2 regions of the Bacillus sp. ISL-39 genome follow, and region 1 is predicted to be linked to the other one. Evidence: riboswitches for the same ligand, from Rfam matches in the RefSeq annotation. Region 1 holds a riboswitch; the other holds the start of a gene.
The links. A riboswitch is a leader RNA that binds a small molecule or an ion and turns the genes downstream of it on or off. The one in region 1 is predicted to bind thiamine pyrophosphate.
Positions count from the first base shown of each region.

Region 2: linked by a shared signal. The riboswitch ahead of J7E37_RS15740 (Ykof family thiamine-binding protein) and the one ahead of J7E37_RS14915 (ABC transporter substrate-binding protein) in region 1 are both predicted to bind thiamine pyrophosphate.

Region 1 covers NZ_JAGGQM010000019.1:117,366-122,030, reverse strand. The annotation lists gene J7E37_RS14930 (ABC transporter ATP-binding protein) at 1-285, opposite strand, end outside; gene J7E37_RS14925 (ABC transporter permease) at 285-1,046, opposite strand; gene J7E37_RS14920 (thiamine-binding protein) at 1,043-1,336, opposite strand; gene J7E37_RS14915 (ABC transporter substrate-binding protein) at 1,339-2,340, opposite strand; TPP riboswitch at 2,467-2,574, opposite strand; gene J7E37_RS14910 (DUF2515 domain-containing protein) at 2,664-3,716, opposite strand; gene J7E37_RS14905 (manganese catalase) at 4,000-4,665, shown strand, end outside.
Region 2 covers NZ_JAGGQM010000021.1:14,003-18,667, reverse strand. The annotation lists gene J7E37_RS15750 (ABC transporter ATP-binding protein) at 1-262, opposite strand, end outside; gene J7E37_RS15745 (ECF transporter S component) at 246-842, opposite strand; gene J7E37_RS15740 (Ykof family thiamine-binding protein) at 842-1,444, opposite strand; TPP riboswitch at 1,546-1,644, opposite strand; gene J7E37_RS15735 (hypothetical protein) at 1,722-1,970, opposite strand; gene J7E37_RS15730 (hypothetical protein) at 2,285-2,473, shown strand; gene J7E37_RS15725 (hypothetical protein) at 2,646-2,888, shown strand; gene J7E37_RS15720 (hypothetical protein) at 3,141-3,293, opposite strand; gene J7E37_RS15715 (hypothetical protein) at 3,473-3,907, shown strand; gene fdhF (formate dehydrogenase subunit alpha) at 4,184-4,665, shown strand, end outside.

The DNA.
Region 1 (4,665 bases):
AACGTTATCAGTTACCGTCCTCCAGGGCAAAAGCGAATTCTGCTGGGGCATATATGCTATATTCCCTGTTTCCCCATTAATTTTCCGGTCATCAAGAAACAATATGCCTTCCTCAGGTTCGATCAAGCCGCCAATACATTGAAAAATGGTGCTTTTACCACTGCCAGAAGGTCCAATAATGGAAACAAATTCTCCTTCTTTCACATAAAAAGACAGATCATCAAGCACTAACCCTGTGTCTTTGAAGGATTTACTGACGTTTTCAAGTCTGATTTTCACTTCCATCATTCCTCACTTTTGACATTCCATTTTATTACATTCTTTTCAATCATCACAATTACACTGTAGAGCAGCATGCTGAAAAAGATAATAATGAAAATGGCAATAAACACACGATCTGTCCTGAAGGCTGAGGAAGATAGTGTCATAAATACGCCAATTCCCTTCTCAGCTCCCAGCCATTCTGAAATAACCGCACCCATGACGCTGTAAGTCGCTGCTATTTTCAATCCAGAGAACAGAGGGGACAGTGCATTAGGGAGTTCAAGCTTCGAAAATGTCTGGAACCGTGTGGCGCCTGACATCCTCATGTAATGAAGAAGTTCTCCCGGAACATTGCTGAAACCATCCAATGAAGCAATAGTGACCGGGAAAAAACAAACTAGAATGATAATGAGCAACTTGGGCAAAAAGCCGAAACCAAACCAAATGACCAACAGAGGGGCTAAAACGATAATCGGTACATTTTGCGATAGAATCAACAATGGATAAAATGCATTTCTCATAGAAGGTATCAAGTGGAGTATCATGGCAATCAAAAATCCGATGGTTGATCCCAGCAAAAGCCCGGTAATCGCCAATGTCAGGGTTGCTCCTATATCCGGCAAAAATAAAGGATAACTCCCTGCCGCTTCCTTAAAGATGACAGAAGGAGCAGGCAGCAGCCATGCCGGTATCTCTTGTACAAGAGTAATCATTTCCCAAAACAAGAAGAAAAGGAGGAGGACCATAAATGGCCGCCATCCTCTATTCCATAATGTGTTCATTGCCGATATTTCTCCGTCAGCCTGCCCATCGTAATTCCCTCTGGCTGATATAAGACTTTCACCTGGGATATGACATTCGGAGCTCCAAGTTCAATCATCTTTTTGTTCATCTCAGCTATCACCGCTAACAGTTGCTCCAGTTCACCCTCCATTGTTGTTTCCAGCGGATGGACTTCATAATTTACACCAGACTTATCAATGATTTTGATTGCCTCATCCACCAATCCAATGACCTCCTCTGCAGAAGAAGCTTTAGGTATGATTTGTACACTCACTAACGCTGTTGCCATCATCAGTTCCCCCTTTCTGGTAAAAATTCATTGGTAAAGGCTTTTTCAGCTTCTAATTCCTTCTCCAAAAGGTCATTCTCAAACATCCAATCACTATAATTCTGCCAAACCTCCAGCTTTTGCTCACCCCAGCGCTCAGCGTCATCCTGGTATCTAGGGGATAGCCATTCTTGGCTTCTCTTCACCAGTTCTTCATCCAAATCAGGTACCGCCTTAATCAAAATATCTGCACTGTCAGCTGGATGCTCAATCGCAAATTCATAACCCTCTGTTAGTGCAGCCATAAATTCTTTGACTGTTTCCGGATCATCTTTGATCATTTTTTCATTCGTGGTGATGACGGGTGTATAGTAGTCCAGTTTCTTTGAGAAATCTGTTAGATAAACCATATTGATCGATTCATTACGAATTTCCGCCTCAACTCCTGTCCAACCATAATAAATCCAGGCAAAATCAATATCACGATTTACCGCTGTAAAAAAGTCAGAGTCTCCCATATTAACAATCTTCACTTTCTCGACATCGGCATTTTCTTGCTTCATCAATGAATTGATTACAGCTTTTTCAATTGGCGATCCCCAGCCGCCATATGTTTTGCCTTCAAAATCCTTTGGTGAAACTATATTTTTAGCCTTTGGAGAGGCAAATCCAGATGTATTATGCTGAATAACAGCCGCCAGTGAAACAAGCGGTATCCCCTGGATTCTAGCCTGCGTGATTCCTTCCTGGTAACTTACTCCGAATTCCGATTTTCCTGATGCGACAAGCTGGTCTGCTCCTGCTTCCCCCGGGAGGATTATATTTACGTCCAAACCGCGATTCTTGAAATAGCCTTTTTCTTTTGCGACATAGATTCCCGTATGGTTTGTGTTCGGCGTCCAATCAAGCACAATTGACACCTTCTTCAATTTGTCTTCCTTCTCCATTGATGACTGACTTGAAGAACAGGCAGCCAGACCCCAGACTAACAAAAATGCAGAAAACAAGATTAATAATTTCTTCATGTTTTTCCCCTCTTCTCTATTTGTTTGACAATGAAGGCGGAAAAGAAGGCTAAAGTAAAGTTAATAAAATAAAAAATGCGCTCAGGGAATCCCAAGCGCATGAATAAATCCATAATAAACGAAAAACGTCTATCAGAAGATGTTCCCTACGCTGGTACTAACCAGATCAGGTTAAAGGGTCAGCATCTATGGACACTTTCTCAGCCGGCACTTCCGGCTCCCCTACATTTCCTATTCTCCAATTGTCATCTCTACTATATAGAATGTTTTATGATTCGTCTAGAAAAATAAACCGTTTTCTTCTTCATATAGTTAAACATATCTTAATCAATGATAGAAATAATCTTCTTCGCAGAAGCGGCAAGTTCCAGCTTTTCAAGTGTCTGGCAGTAATCATATTCTATATTTCCAATAGAAGGTTCTTCTATCCCGGTAAGATAATTCAATACTTTATAATCACCGAACCATTCTCCAGCCTCTGCTTCAGGATGTGTAACGTTTTTCCAGGTGTTTTGAAGTTTTGGGCTGTAGATTCTTCTTGCCCCTGGTTTTAGCTTGCATGAACTCAATTTAATTTGATAGTTAAGTCCGGGAATTCCTTCATGCACATCGTTGAAGATATGAGGCCAGTAATTTTTTCTTGAACCTGTATGAGAATGTGCCGTGGCCCACTCTTCCACTTTTTTCAATACTTCTGTATCAAAAAGGATGGCATACAGTCTTTTTCCTAATTGGATTCGTTCATGCAATGATTGAAACTGATTCACTGTCTGCCCAGCAAGTTTAGTCACACCATAGTCATTGTAGGGGAAAAGAATTTGATTGAAGGACAAAAAATCCTGTATCTCAAACTCCAGGGTACTGAATACATCCTTGATATAGTTCTGGTTTTGGATGACTCTATTTTCAATATAGTTCTGTTCATTGATAATTAAACCAATTGTGAGCAGGGGTGAATTAGATGATACCCAATAATAATCCCATATCGTCTCAATAAAGACCGAAATATTAAAGTGGGGAAGCAGCCTGAATAACGGTTCTTTCCTTTTAAGACTTTCTTCATAAAGCAGCAGCTGTGGAAATGCATCCTGGAAGATAAGCCAATTCCCTCGTTCAAGGAATGAGAAAAACGAGCTTTTTTCTTTTTTGGGTAACAGCCTTGTTAATAGCTCTGCTTTTAAATCTGTCATGCTCCATCCGGCATTCCTTGAGACCATATGGGCCAGTAATGCCCAATTGATTTCCGGGTGCTTCTTATAAAAGTCCAGGTAGGCTTTCGTTCTAGTAATATTGTTTTTATTTAGTTCCTTGGTCTTCAACTTTATCTCTTGGATGATTTTTCTCTCTTCTTCTAAGGGGTTCTTAGTCAAGTTCATTTTTTGCCTTCTTTGTAATTTTTCATGAATCACTTCAATAGGCGACTTTACTTTTCTCTTAAAAAAGGATATTGTTCCTCCCCCCTCATTCTGGATTTCGATTAAACCATCACCACAAATAAGATCCTTTTCCATTCTATTTCTTTCTTATTAAATAAATGAGCTAAACACAAAAGAAATACAAACCTGGAATTCCCCTCAGTTTTGCAGGTCCAAGTTCCTTAAACTGAAATCGCCCATATCATAGCAGTGGAGTGTGAATTTCGTTTTGGGGAGGAATACGATGTTTTATCACGTTAAGGAATTACAGTATCAAGCGAAACCGGAAAGGCCAGACCCTGTCTACGCCAAAAAGCTGCAGGAAGTTATTGGCGGACAATTCGGGGAAATCTCTGTTGCAATGCAATATTTATTCCAGGGATGGAATACGCGCGGTGACGGAAAATATCGGGATCTCTTGATGGATACCGGTACAGAAGAGCTGGCCCATATTGAAATGCTTTCTACCATGGTCGCCAGGCTGTTAGATGGAGCTCCTGTTGGCGCACAAGAGGAAGCAGCAAAGGATCCGGTGATGAAAGCGATTTTAGGGGGCATGAATCCACAGCATATCATCGTATCAGGTTTGGGAGCAATGCCGGCTGACAGCGTTGGAAACCGTTGGACGGCAGATTACATCATCGCGAGCGGCAATCTTCTCGCAGACTTCAGGGCTAACCTGAATGCTGAGTCCCAGGGCAGGCTCCAGGTCGCCAGACTTTACTATGAAACGACAGACCGCGGCGTAAGGGATATGCTATCCTGGCTGCTGGCAAGAGACACAATGCACCAAAACCAGTGGATCGCTGCTATAAAGGAATTGGAAGCAAAGGAAAACGTAGTGGTGCCAAGCACCTTCCCGAAACACCTGGAAAAACAGGAAGTTTCCTACGTGCTGTTTAATCTTTCA
Region 2 (4,665 bases), on a different contig from region 1:
TCTCTCCGGATTCGAAGGAGGATAATTCCTTGCCTCTGAACTTTATACTGCCGCTCATTATTCCATCAACAGACGCTGGATATAGATTATTCATGCAGTATGCGAGTGTGCTCTTACCCGAACCGCTTGGACCCAGTACAAGAATGTTCTCATTTTCATTAATATCAAAAGTGATATTCCTTAAAACATCCTTCTGATCATCCTCAAATCGGAACGTAACGTTTGACACTTCAAGAAATGGCAGACTAGGCTGAAATATCATGGTTCTGCTTTGCCTTTCTGGCTTCCTTTCCAAGCGGGAAGCTATTCAATGCTCCTGTTTTAGCGAGGCTGTCGCTTATGTATTTACCTAAAAGACCTGCTAAGATTGCTCCGCTTATAAGCCTGACGACAAACATGGCTGTTACATAACCAGGTGATAGAGCGGAGAAGCCGCCTAAAAAGTAACCCCATGCGAAGCTGGTGATTGAAGCCCCCATTCCTGCTGCTACAAGAACCCATGTAGAATAGTTCTTCCATTTGGTTGCCGCAAAAGCAGCTTCCGCCCCCAGTCCCTGGATAATCCCGGCCAGGATCAGACGCGGACCAACAGCGTTTCCAAGCATGACCTCGATTGTTGCTGCAATTGTTTCTGATAACACCGCTGCTCCAGGCTTTCTGATGATGTAAGCAGCTATGATGGAAACGATGAACCAGATCCCGAAGATCAAGTCATAGCCGATTAGTCCGAACATGCCTACAAGCACATTGCCGAACTGTAAGAACAGAAGGTAGATTACGCCAAAAACGACTGCCAGTACGGATAAAACTACAACCTCTCGAAGTTTCCAGTTTGCGAGCATTATCGTTCCTCCTTACGGGAAGGACTGTTGGCCGACATGGTCACCGTCATAACAATATGTGAAGAATCACTGTTCCGGGCACCATCAAAAGCACTTTCTATTCCGGTAAAAACCTTATTGGCATCGCCATCCAATCTTGAGGCATAATGAATTCCTCCGCTAAAGACACCTTGCTGCTCAACAGTTTTTATTTGATCCATGATTACATTCATATATCCAGGAATTCCTAAAGGATAGAGAGCAAACTGGGCTGCGACCTCCTGGTTGATTTTTTGAGAACGCTCATCATTCATTACATTTGAATCTTCCGCCATAAAAGCATCCCCTGCACTGTCACCGGGACATCCATTTGAAAACGTGGCATTCAGGACCACATGATCTCCACCGATTGAAGCATTCAGGAATATGGCTTTAACAACGTCAAAAACATGTTCAGAACGTCCCCGCACACAGGTGCTGACATCATCTGTCTCCATCCAAACCTTTGACGTATCAACTTCCTTCAATGCAGAGAGGATAATGTCAACAAACCTGTCTGACATTGGGGAAATGGAAAACCTGGCCCCTGTAATCTCACTTGTACCGCAAAAAATCTCTTTCATACCATTACATCTCCTTTGTTCATTGGGTAGAAAACAAAAAACTGCATCCAGCGTGGTGGATGCAGTTGAATTCTATCGTCAGATAAAAAAAGATATAACGAAGAGCTTCGCCTGCACTTCCCCACGCTGGTATTATCCAGATCGGGTAATAAGGGTCAGAACAAAGTTCTTCTCAGCCAAAAGCTCCCCTAGTGCAAAAACCTATACAGTTGTTGTTTTCAAAATCATCTTAATGTAAATAGGCTGAATTGTAAATGGCTAATTTTCAAAATTTGATTCATTCGGAATGGTTATGGAAATACTTTCTCTGCCTGTAGCTTTCAAGGGTGCCCAGTTCCTTATTAAGAAGCCGCTCCATTTCCGCCAGTTCAGATTTAGATACAACGGGATCCTTTAAAGACCAATTAACAGTATATACGAAGTAGTATTCTTTGATTTGGCGGAATAAAACGACTGAATTTGGAAAAACATCAAATTGCGCTTTGATATTATATCTCTTTGTGTAAGACCATTTTGTAAGCTTCATAGAAATTCTCCATGTCATTCGAATTTTAATAGGGCAACAAGGAAGGTAAGTTTATGCAGTTATGTATTCCAGTTGTGAGGGAAAAAGAAACCCTATATAATTCCCAATTCCCGCCAGAAAAACAAATCTTGATATAAATTACCCTGTAAGAGGATAGGAAAAACAACATAGTGTTGTAAGGTGATAGATTATGTTAAAATAAAAGACATTGCGGCAGAGTTAGCGACGCATATCTACATAATATCAAACTGCTAGCAAGTTGATGAATAGTATATTTTACATAGAAGTAAAGGATTTGGAGGGAAATCTGTTCCATGAATGAGGCCCAGAGAATTCAGTTGAATGTGAGAGTGTCCAAGGAAACATCTGATAAACTAGATGAGATTGTCGAATATTATCAAGAGAATACAAAAATCGGCAGGATATACAAAGGCGATGTATTAACAGATATAATAGAAAAATCATATGAGATCATGCAAAAGCAAAAGAAGTTGAATAGATAAGCCGGACCGAGCTCGAAGATTAATGATGTCCATGAAAAGATTTAGGTAAAACGGACTACGCCAAATTGTCAACGTTCAAATATGGCGAATTAGTGAACAAAACAGTTGCGTTAATCAATAATTAGTCGTATTATTTAAATAATCTGATAATACGATAAGGTGGTTTTTGATTATGATGCGAATGGCAATTGCAGGTGTAGCCGGCTTTGTCCTTGTGTTCATTGAGTCATATATTGTAATGGTATTTAAACAGTATGAGACGATTGAGTTCGGTGGGATGGCCCCGTTTGTCAGTGTCTGGTCGATGAACTTTTTCCTCGTTTTCTCCATCCTGACTCATATTAAATTTTGGTATGAAGAAAGAGAAGCACAGCGGGAAGAAGATGCGGCGGAAAGAGACCGGTTCATTAGTTAAGGCTGTTTTCGTAAAGGTTGTTGTTAAAATCCTAAAGCCGATTTTAACGTAATATAAGGCCATTTGGCAGGTCGGTATTAAAGTTTGCATGCTCTTTTCTCGTAAAAGAGTCAACTTTGCGAAGAAAGACAGCCTATTTTGCAGTCGAATTGCAACCAAGTTTGAGAAAAGAGCCTTATTTAAAGCACTTTGTGTAAATACTTGCTTTACTAACCCTCAATAGGAAGAGAAAGGCTAATTGCCTTTCTCTTTTTATTTTGCTTTATTTTGATCTGTATCGATGCGGTCTCGTTCAGCCTCTTCAGCTGCTATTCTTAATTCCTGAAAAAATAACTGGTCATTGCATACCATACTGTGCTGTTCATCTTCCTCATTGAAATGTTTATGGTTTTGTTTTTGCTCCATTCTCTCATCCTCCTGCTCTGTTTAGTATTTTGTATATTACTTCTTCCCTCAACAAAAAGATTCATGCCTAGGCTTCCGTCGTTGTAAGTATTTACTAACGATTTTAAAACATGCAAAACGGATTCATTAACTTTTGCTTACAGTGGGAAACTATCTCTACTTTACTAATGGAGGGAAGCGTGAATATAGTGAAATCGGTTTATCAATTTGATGATGACCAGCATTTTCTTAAAATTGATTTTCTAGTGGGGAATGAACAACAATCTTCGTGGCATGCTTATGTTTTTGATGAGAATTGGAATGACGTCATCAGTTCTGCCTCGGTCATTTCCGAATCCATGGCCGACAGTATGGAATATGCTTTTGAAAGCCTTGGAATCCATGGCAGGATTGCTGTCCTGGAAGCACTCAAACCTGGAGATTCACTAACAGAAGTGATTGATGTTTCTCTATTCCATCTGCAGGCATTGCTTTTTGCTTCAGCCATCATTGTTGTTGGAGATTACGGTGAACTAGAGAATTTGGGTTTTACTAAAGAAAAATCCACCAATGGAAAGACGCTGTATATTCTTTCCTCTGATGAAGCGGGAAATGATGCTTGCCGCTTTTTATAGTAAATAATCTCAAAGCCTTAATCAGGTAGGGCTTTTTTTTGTCCAATATGTTAATTTTTTTAATCTCCCTAAAAGCAAAAATGTGGAAGACGTACAAACAAATAATGACCTCTGTGGTTTTTTTGGAAGGTAAGAACTTTATTAAAGAACAATGATTTTTAATAATCTGTAATATCAGAGCCATTTTCAAAAAACTCTCATAAAAGTGGTTAAAGTCATTCGTGGTTTGGGTAGTGAGAAAGAGAGCGATTTCTATACAGAAAGGAAGATGAGGTCTTGTCTGGCAAAATAAATGTAACAATCAACGGTGCTGACGTTGCGGCTAAAGAAAATCAAACAATCCTTCAATACCTTTCAGATAGCTCGATAGAAGTGCCAAGTGTATGCTATCATCCAAGCCTTGGCCCAATTGAGACATGTGATACTTGTATTGTAGAAGTGAACGGAGAAATGGCCAGGTCTTGTTCGACAATCATGAAGGATGGGGATACCATCGACACAGTGGCACCAGATGTTAAGAAGGCACAAACAATGGCGATGGACAAGATTTTGTTTAATCATGAACTGTATTGTACTGTCTGTGACTACAATAATGGGATGTGTGAGGTACATAACACAGTAAAAGAAATGAAAATCAATCACCAGAGCATCCCATTTGATCAAAAGCCATATAAAAAAGATGAATCAAACCCTTTTTACCGATATGATCCTGATCAATGTATTTTATGCGGGAGATGCGTGGAAGCCTGTCAGGATGT